3 regions of the Viridibacillus sp. FSL H8-0110 genome follow, and region 1 is predicted to be linked to each of the others. Evidence: riboswitches for the same ligand, from Rfam matches in the RefSeq annotation. Region 1 holds a riboswitch; each other region holds the start of a gene.
The links. Region 1 has a riboswitch for S-adenosylmethionine ahead of MHH98_RS19605 (methionine ABC transporter ATP-binding protein). Riboswitches for the same ligand answer to the same signal wherever they lie in the genome.
Positions count from the first base shown of each region.

Region 2: another riboswitch for S-adenosylmethionine. It lies ahead of MHH98_RS20305 (M20 metallopeptidase family protein); the one in region 1 lies ahead of MHH98_RS19605 (methionine ABC transporter ATP-binding protein).
Region 3: another riboswitch for S-adenosylmethionine. It lies ahead of MHH98_RS02295 (bifunctional homocysteine S-methyltransferase/methylenetetrahydrofolate reductase); the one in region 1 lies ahead of MHH98_RS19605 (methionine ABC transporter ATP-binding protein).

Region 1 is NZ_JBBOPJ010000001.1:3,949,471-3,952,756, forward strand. It holds gene MHH98_RS19595 (MetQ/NlpA family ABC transporter substrate-binding protein) at 1-233, opposite strand, end outside; gene MHH98_RS19600 (methionine ABC transporter permease) at 249-920, opposite strand; gene MHH98_RS19605 (methionine ABC transporter ATP-binding protein) at 910-1,923, opposite strand; SAM riboswitch class I at 2,042-2,147, opposite strand; gene MHH98_RS19610 (carbon-nitrogen family hydrolase) at 2,227-3,015, opposite strand; gene MHH98_RS19615 (pyridoxal phosphate-dependent aminotransferase) at 3,196-3,286, shown strand, end outside.
Region 2 is NZ_JBBOPJ010000001.1:4,102,054-4,105,339, forward strand. It holds gene MHH98_RS20300 (VOC family protein) at 1-652, opposite strand, end outside; gene MHH98_RS20305 (M20 metallopeptidase family protein) at 666-1,865, opposite strand; SAM riboswitch class I at 2,037-2,142, opposite strand; gene MHH98_RS20310 (nitric oxide synthase oxygenase) at 2,224-3,285, opposite strand.
Region 3 is NZ_JBBOPJ010000001.1:448,343-451,628, forward strand. It holds gene MHH98_RS02285 (protoporphyrinogen oxidase) at 1-399, shown strand, start outside; gene MHH98_RS02290 (class A sortase) at 549-1,211, shown strand; SAM riboswitch class I at 1,385-1,491, shown strand; gene MHH98_RS02295 (bifunctional homocysteine S-methyltransferase/methylenetetrahydrofolate reductase) at 1,565-3,286, shown strand, end outside.

The sequences.
Region 1 (3,286 bases):
TCTAATGCTTTGTTTGGTTGTACGTAGTCACTGAATTCAACTGTTTTTACTTTATACCCTTTTTTCTCTAATTGCGGGATGATTGCTTTATTTAACATGTCACTATACGGCCCTGCAGTTGCGCCAATTTTAATGTCTTTTGAATCTTTTGGTTTGCTTTCATCTTTGTTACCACATGCAACTAAAACTGTTGCTAATACGAATAATAACGCTGCTAGTAAAAACTTTTTCATTTTCAAATCTCCCCTTTATCGTTTATCAATTGCTTTTGAAATGGCATCGCCTGAAAGTTGAATAATTTGGACAATAACAATTAAAATGACAACTGTCGCAATCATAATTGTGTTGTCATAGCGGTAGTAACCAAAGCGAATAGCTAGGTCGCCAATTCCACCGCCGCCGACAATACCAGCCATTGCGGAATATGCGACTAAACTAATAATCGTCATTGTCACACCTTGGATAATACCCGATTTCGCTTCAGGTAATAGCACATCTCGTATAATCATCCACGGTGTTGCACCGACAGCTATTGATGCCTCGATGACACCTTTATCAACTTCACGCATAGACGTTTCTACAAGTCTCGCAAAGAACGGAATGGCTGCTACAGATAATGAAACACTTGCCGCTACGGGACCAATTGTATCTCCAACCAGTATTTTTGTTAGCGGGAACAACGCTACTAATAGAATGATATACGGAACGGAACGAACTAGATTGACGATAAACCCTAAAATTCCGTTAAAAAAACGATTACGTAAAAATAAACCTTTGCTTGTAACAAATAGTATAATTCCAAGTGGTAAACCAATAATTAGTGAAATGCTAAGTGAAATACCAATCATCAGTAACGTTTCACCAAATGCTTTCCAAATGTCTGGAAGCATACTAATAAAGTGCTCGAAATCAAATAGCATTGTTAATCACCTCCACAAACGCACCGCGTCCTTCCATATAAGAAATAGCTCTCCCTACATTATCCGGTTGACCTTGTAGCTCCATTAAGAAAATGCCAAGAGGTTTTTCTTGAATATATTCAATTGTGCCGTGCAAGAAATTACCACGTACTTCAAAGTTTTGAATCATATCTGAAATGACGCCCTCTCCAGCTACATCTCCTTTGAATAGTACTTTCACAATTTCCCCTGTCACACCTTTAAGAATCGTTGGTGGCAGTTCAAATGATACAACGCTGCTAATAAATTCTTGTGTTAATGGCTCAACCGGATTTGCAAAAACGTCGTAAACTGCCCCTTCTTCAATGACTCTTCCATCTTGCATAATAACCATTCGATCACAAATTTCTTTCACAACATCCATTTCGTGCGTGATAAGGATGATTGTAATATTTAGCTCACGATTGATCTTTTTTAGTAAGCGTAAAATGGAAACCGTTGTTTTTGGGTCAAGTGCTGATGTCGCTTCATCACAAAGTAGTACGGATGGATTATTTGCAAGTGCGCGGGCAATGCCGACACGTTGCTTTTGACCACCACTTAATTGTGCTGGGTAAACGTCTATTTTCTCAGATAAACCTACCATTTCAAGCAATTCTTTTACACGAGCATTAATCAGCTTCGGTGGTGTAGCCGCTGCTTTTAAAGCAAATTCAATATTTTCGCCAACCGTTTTTTGACTGATTAAGTAAAAATGTTGGAATATCATTCCGATTTTCAAACGCGCTTTACGAAGTTGTTCACCTTTTAATTTTGTTAAATCTTGACCATTTACTACGATACTGCCACTTGTTGGTCGCTCTAATAAATTGATACAACGTAGAAGCGAGCTTTTTCCTGCGCCAGAATAGCCAACAATACCGAAAACTTCACCTTCATCGATTGTCAACGATACGTTGTCTACACCCGTTACCGTACCCTTCTTGGTTTTATATACTTTTGTAAGATTCTGAATCTCTAGCATATTGTATCCCCTCAAATCTGTTTAAATTATGTAACTTCTATAGAAATACTTGGAATTTGCTGTATTAAAAAACGCTTCTTTCGGTTATCTGAAAGAAGCATCGTAAGTGTAAATTGGCGATTTATCTTCCAGAATGTACTCATTCTGTAGGAATTGGCACCTTCCCTTTGGCAGGGGGTTGCCGGACGTCATAGGGCCTATCCCTCGGTCTCTCTAGATAAAATTCAATATTCGTTTGTAAGTTATGAACTAAATATTACTGTGAAATAATGTAGATGTCAAACACTTTTTTGAAACTTTGAATTATTTCAAAATATCTTTATATAATTCAGGACGACGATCATCATATACCGGGATTCGTTGGCGAATTTCATCCACTATAGAGAAATCGACATCGATAATCGCCATTTCTTCATCTTCTCCACCAGTCCATAACACTTCACCCCAAGGTTCAATAACCATCGATTGACCGTTGAAATTTTGTTTTTTATGGCTAATTCTATTTACTGCAATAACAAAACACTGGCTTTCAATTGCACGTGCTTGTAATAACGTTTTCCAATGATCAATACGTGGCGTTGGCCATTGTGCAGAAACGAAAATTACTTTCGCTCCGTTCAATGCATGAAGACGTAACCACTCTGGAAAACGAATATCGTAGCAGATAACACCAGCTGCTGGAATATCACCCAGTTCAAAGTTATTTTGCTTATCGCCAGCTGATAAATACAAATGCTCGTCCATTAGACGGAAAAGATGCGCTTTATCATATTCGCTGACAAGCTCCCCTTTGTTGTTATATACGTACATCGTATTATAGAATTTACCATCTTTTTTCGTTGATACCGAGCCACCAACAATATGAATTTGTAATTCTTCTGAAAGCTTTTGTAGAAAATTCTTTGTGCGTTCCCCGTTCGGATCTGCAAGGTCTTCTAATTTCTCTAAAGCATAGCTAGAATTCCACATTTCGGGAAGAATTGCGAGTTCCGCCCCCTTATCAGCGGCCTCCCTGATAAACTTTTCGACGTTTGTAAAATTTTTTTCGATGTCCCCGAAGGCAACATTTAATTGTATACATGCAATTTTCATAACTCCACCACCTGTAGACATTTTCTTAAAAAGGTTATAATATTTCTCTTATTATTGCGACTATTTTATACATACGTCTATTTTATCCACAAAGTAGTTGTTGTGTATAGCGTTTTTATAAGAAAGATTTTGTGGATAACAAGTTATTAAAGAAAATAATTCAAGGGGGTTTGTTCGAAGATGGAATTTTCAACGAGATTACAACAGTTGCCGAAGCAGTTTTTCGCAACTTTAGTACAAAAAGTAGGTGCCGCAGTTGCGGAAGGTAGAG
Region 2 (3,286 bases), 150 kb from region 1:
CTAATGTAAGAACCTGTACAATAGCATTCAACTCTGGATCGACATATGCTTCTGCAACCTCTAACCCTAAATAACGAGACCATTTTTCAGCAGTTTTTTCAGCATCTATTACAGCAAAAGTAACACCTGCAAATTCTAACTTTTCTGGTTGATTTCCAATGACACCTTTTTCAATTTGTTCCTGTCTACGGGCATCGTCATTATCGTCCCATTGAATAATAAATGGTAATTGAAGAGAGTCATTTCCTTCACCAGCATAAAGTAACTGCCAGCTAATAATACTGCCATCTGGTCGTTTTCTGTTCATTGGTACTGGCCCATTTACTGATAAACCTTGCTCTTTCAAACGCTCTGCTATACCTTCAATATCCGTTGTACGAGCTGCAAATCTTACGAAACCTTCTTTGAATTTATTATTTACTACTGTTTCAATAAGGCTGTGATGTAAATGTTTTGCCCCTGCTACTAATTCTCTGTCGTATGTACCAAGGTACTCTATATAACTTAGATCAAAGTAACTAAGTGCATTGTACGTTCCGCGCCCTTCATGAACGCCACCTTCAACAGCGTAAATTCCTTGATTTTGTAATGGCTTAATTACTTCTTTTGGCTCATCCACAAAATGTACTAAGTGATCAAAAGATAATGTCATGTTCCAGTCCCCCTTATTTAAATAAATAATGTGAAACGATTTTCACAAATGATTTCTCTATAGTTAATAACGCTCTTTCATCAAAATCAAATTTTGGATGATGATGTGCAAAATGAGTGCGTTCGTCGTCATTTCGTGAACCTGCTTTAAAATAAGTACCTGGCTTTTCATTTAAAAAGTACGCGAAATCCTCCCCACCCATTGACGGTTCAAAATCAATCACAGATTCTGTACCGAATTCTGCTTCAAATAATTCTTTCACAAGCTCTGTTTCAGTTGGATGATTGTAAAGGGCTGGGTAGCCATGCAAATAATCGATTTCACATGTGGCATGTGCTGATTCCGTTACTCCTTTGACAATTGAGTAGATTTCTTCTTTTACCTTACTCCGAACATCCTCTGTCATCGTCCGGACCGTTCCTTCAATAATTGCCGAATCTGCAATGATATTAAAGGCACTTCCAGCGTGGAATACACCAACTGTCACCACCGCTGCATCAAATGGATTTAAGCGACGACTGACAATTTTTTGCAACGCTCCAACGATTTCACTACCCACTATAATCGAATCGATGGATTGCTGTGGTTTCGCACCATGCCCTCCTAGTCCTTGGATTTTAATTGTGAATTTATCAACTGCAGCCATTTTGAAACCATCCCCAACAGATACCTTTCCAACTGGCGAACCCGAGTCTAAATGCGCACCAAATACATAATCTACATCCTTTAATACATCTTCAGCAATCATGAATTTCGCACCACCAGGAGGTTTTTCTTCCGCATGTTGGAAAACAAAAATGATGTTACCGTGCAGATGCTCTCTGTAATGGCTTAGCGTTTTCGCTGTTCCAAGTAATGAGGCTGTATGTCCATCATGACCACATGCATGCATAACACCATCTTTTTGAGATTTATAAGTAACTTCTTTTAAATCTGCGATTGGTAATGCATCAAAATCTGCTCTTAAAGCGATTGTTTGACCAGCTTGATCCCCCTTCAAAACACCGATTAAACCATTTCCGCCTATCCCTTTTTTCACCTCTAAACCGAAGCCCTCAAGTTTTTCTGCTATAAATTTTGCAGTTTCATATTCTTCAAAAGATAACTCTGGATGCTCATGCAAATATCTCCTCCATCCAACAATTTCATCAAAATCTTTATCTATTTCTTCATAAATTGTAGTTAAAAGTTCTTTTTGCGTTATCGCACTCATTCAATATTCCTCCCTCAATTTATACCTTTAATTCAAATAGGTTTACTTTGAATTTGAGTTAAATTTTTTTCTTAGAACTTTTCATTATATGCTCTGTAAATTTATTTCATGATAATAAAAAAGTCGATTTCTCTATTTCATTTAGAGAAATCAACTCGGTATGTAAGTCTCTCCTCATCTATCAAGTTTTTAATCAACTTGCTGGAAGTAGCACCTTACTTTAATAGCGGTTGCTGAGATATCACAGGGCCAGTCCCTCCACCTCTCTTGATAAGAAAACCTATTGAATTAGTAGTAATTAAAATCATGTTACGCCAATCCATTGAAAATTGCAATAAATTTCCTGCTATTTTCTAAATCAATACGGCGCTTTCTGATAAAAATAATTTGGTGTTTTACGTTCATTGTCATATGGTTTATGGAATATATGCGTTGTAGCCGGTGATAACGGTGGAATAAGCCATGTCCAATTCCCTGTTACGTCACGCCCTGCAGTTTGTTCATTGGATTCGAAGCGTTTAAATTGTTGTGCTGCTGTATGGTGATCTACAATACTCACTTCATCTTCTTTATACGAATATAAAACGGCCGCATTCAATTCAACTAATGCACGGTCTTTCCATAAGGAAGAATTTGAAGATGTATTTAAACCCATTTTTTCTGCGATTGTCGGTAACATATTATATCGATAATCATCTGCTAGGTTACGCGCACCAATTTCCGTTCCCATATACCAGCCATTAAACGGAGCAGCTGCATATGTAATACCACCAACTTCTAATTTCATATTCGAAATCATCGGTACCGCATACCACTTCAGACCAAGTTCCTTAAACCACTCAAATTCAGGGTGTCGGATTGGTACTTCTAATATATATTCAGCTGGAATATCGAATACTTGCGGTTCTCTTTCTCCAATTTGAATAACTAGTGGCAAAACATCGAAACGCCCACCTTTTCCTTGCCAGCCAAGTTGCTCACATTTCTTCGTAAACTCTACCGAATCTGGATCTCCAACAACGCCATTTGCTGTTTCATACCCAGCATAGCGGATTAATTGATGATTCCAAACACGTACGTTAGGTTGAGAGAAAATTGTAATCGTCGGACGGATTCGACCACCATTTGTTGCAAAATCAATATGCTCTAGAAGTCCTTGAAAAATGTCGTGCTCGCTTGTCAATTCCCGCTTATCAAGCACTTGCAACGTTTGCCAAAACAAACGACCTATACATTTATTACTATTACGCCAACCTACTTGTGCACCAAATCTCAGTTCATCTATTGTATGTTCATAATATCCATTATCTTGGATATCATTCTCTACTTCAACTAAGCGTCTTACTAACTCCTCTTCAGATCGCTCCGTTTCCGAATAATACAACTTTATAAAATCAATAGCCTCATTCAACATCGCCATA
Region 3 (3,286 bases), 3.5 Mb from region 1:
GTCAAATGTAATGCTTGTACATGGACAAGTCGTAAATGGAGTCATACTTCAAAAGACGGCAAATTACTTGTGCGTTTATTTTATAAAAACTCAAACCCAGATTTTGAAGAAATGAAGCATTCAAGTAAAGAGGAATTAACTGAAATTGCTTTAGAGGATATTGCAAAAAGCTTGAATATAGAAGCAGAGCCTACTGTTGTAGAAGTGACAAAGTGGAATGATTTAATGCCAGTTTACCATCTTGGTCATGGAAAAACAGTAGAAGCTTTATCAACTAAAATGGCCACTGCATATGAAAATGTATTACTTGCAGGTTGTTCTTATTACGGTGTAGGTATTGGCCCTTGTATTAAGAACGGGAAAGAAACAGCAGAATCAATTCTAGCAAAAATACATTAAAAAACAATCAAGGTAGGTAGAAAAGAGCTAAGGGATACCAATTTCATTAGCTCTTTCTTTTTGGGTTAATTTTAACGTTATGTCAAACTGCTTGAAAGTGCTAAGTGAATTGTTACTATTAAAATGAATGAGAAAAGAAGGTGGATAACATGCAGAAAAAGGGAAGTTTGATATTAGGCATTTTCTTGCTAGTAATTGGTTTAGTTTTTATTTTCTATCAGCCTATTATGGGATATTTCATTTCGAATATGTCGAAGGCAACGATTGAGCAACAAGACATAGCGTCAGCAATGAAGAATCTAGATGCGTCATTTGATTTTCAGCAAGTGGATGATTTAAATGTCAAAGATGTTGTAAAGGCACAATTCAATCAAAAAAAACTAAATGCCATTGGAGCTATTAGTGTACCTCAAGTGAATATGCGATTACCTATTTTATATGGTGTATCGAATACAAACTTAGCAATTGGTGCTGGTACGATGAAACGTGAACAAAAGATGGGAAAAGCTAATTATGCCTTAGCGGGTCATAATATGAATAATGGGAAGGCACTCTTTAGTCCTCTTACTAATGCGGAGGAAGGTATGCAAGTTTATGTAACCGACTTTAAAAAAATCTATGAATATAAAATTGATAAAATGCATATTGTACAACCGGAGCAAATTGATGTCATAAATGATTCAAATGAAAAAATGATAACGCTCGTTACATGTAATTATGATGGTTCTAAGCGACTGATTATTCAAGGTGAATTGGTTGAAATAAAAAGTTATGATAAGACATCAGCTAATAAAATTTTTGCAAATAAATAGTCATGAAGAAATGATTGTTGTTTCAACAAGTAATTGCCAAAACTCATCTTTTTTGTTTTGTAGCTAAAATATACTTATAATACAGAGTTTTGCTATAATTCTAAAAACGCTCTTGACGATATTCTTTTCTAGGGTTATGATTCTTTTAATTATTCTAACAATTAAATATATATTTCTTATCAAGAGAAGCTGAGGGACTGGCCCTTTGAAGCTTCAGCAACCAGCCATCTGGTCAGGTGCTAACTCCAGCGGATTTACAGATTGTCCGAAAAGATAAGAAGGAGCGAACATCGTAATCGTCAAGCCTTCTTATCCATAAGAAGGCTTTTTTATGTAGAAAGGAAGGGATTTTAATGGGATTACTTGAAAAATTGCAAACACAAGTGTTAACAGCTGACGGTGCGATGGGCACTTTATTATATTCTTACGGAATTGATTATTGTTATGAGGAATTAAACATTACCAAGCCTGAAGTGATTGAAAATATACACCAACAATATATAAAATCAGGCGCTGACATTATTCAGACTAATACGTATACAGCGAATGCCATTAAATTAGAACGTTATGGTTTAGAGAGCTCTGTAAAGGAGTTTAATGAATCGGCAATCGCCATTGCAAAACATGCTGCAGCACCAGGAGGCCAATTTGTCTTAGGGACAATTGGTGGTATTCGCGGTATTCGTAAAAGTGAAGCGACACTAGCTGAAATCATAGCTGCATTAGATGAGCAAGCGGGGTATCTATTAGCAGGTAATCCGGATGGTTTATTACTAGAGACGTACTATGATTTTGAGGAACTTTCATCTGTAGTGCAACATTTGAGAAAATTGACTGATGTACCAATCATCTCGCAAGTATCAATGCATGAACCAGGTATTTTACAAAATGGCTTATTATTAAATGATGCATTGCACCAATTAGAAGCTTTGGGTGCAGATATTGTTGGAGTAAATTGCCGTTTAGGCCCTCACCATACAATCCAAGCGTTTGAGGATGTAGAATTGCCATCCAAGGCATTCTTATCTGCATATCCAAATGCTAGTTTGCTAGATGTAGAAGATGGCAAAATTGTTTACGAATCAGAGGCTGATTATTTTGGCCGTGCTGGTGTTTTACTACGTGACCAAGGTGTTCGATTAATTGGAGGATGTTGTGGTACGACACCGAAGCATATAGAAGCTGTAAAAAAACGTATTGCTGACCTACCACCAATTGAAAATAAAATTGTAAAGAAGAAAAAAGTAATCGAGATTAAAGAAGCGACTCCTGATCAGCATGAGCCACTTCACGAAAAGGCGAAAAAGGAACGTACAATCATTGTAGAACTCGATACACCTCGCCACCTTGATACCACTGCCTTTATAGAGGGGGCGCAAATACTCAATGAAACAGGTGTTGATGCTGTCACTATGGCTGATAATTCATTGGCATCCCCTCGTATTAGTAACATGGCAATGGGCTCAATTTTGAAAATGCAAAATAATATTCGTTCCCTTGCTCATATTACTTGTCGTGATCGCAATCTCATCGGCTTACAATCGCATTTAATGGGTCTTGATGCATTAGGTATTAATGAGATTTTAGCAGTTACTGGAGACCCTACAAAAGTAGGTGATTTCCCAGGTGCAACTAGTGTTTATGATGTCTCAAGCCTAGAGTTACTTCAATTAATTAAACAGTTGAATGAAGGGATATCATTCTCAGGTAAACCTCTTCGTAAAAAGGCTAATTTCTCTATTGCAGCTGCATTTAATCCTAATGTACGAGTGCTTGATAGAGCCGTAAAAAGATTAGAAAAGAAAATTGAGTGTGGAGCAGATTATTTCATCACACAGCCTGTATATACGAAGGAAAAAATAATAGAGATATATGAAGCTACTAAACATTTAGAAACCCCTATTTTCATAGGAATCATGCCACTAACAGGTATCCGAAATTCAGAGTTTTTACATCATGAAGTACCAGGGATTAAGCTCTCTGATGAAGTACTTGAAAGAATGCGCGCAACGGGTAATGATAAAAATCTTGCAACTGCAGAAGGAATAGCGATTGCTAAGGAATTAATCGATACA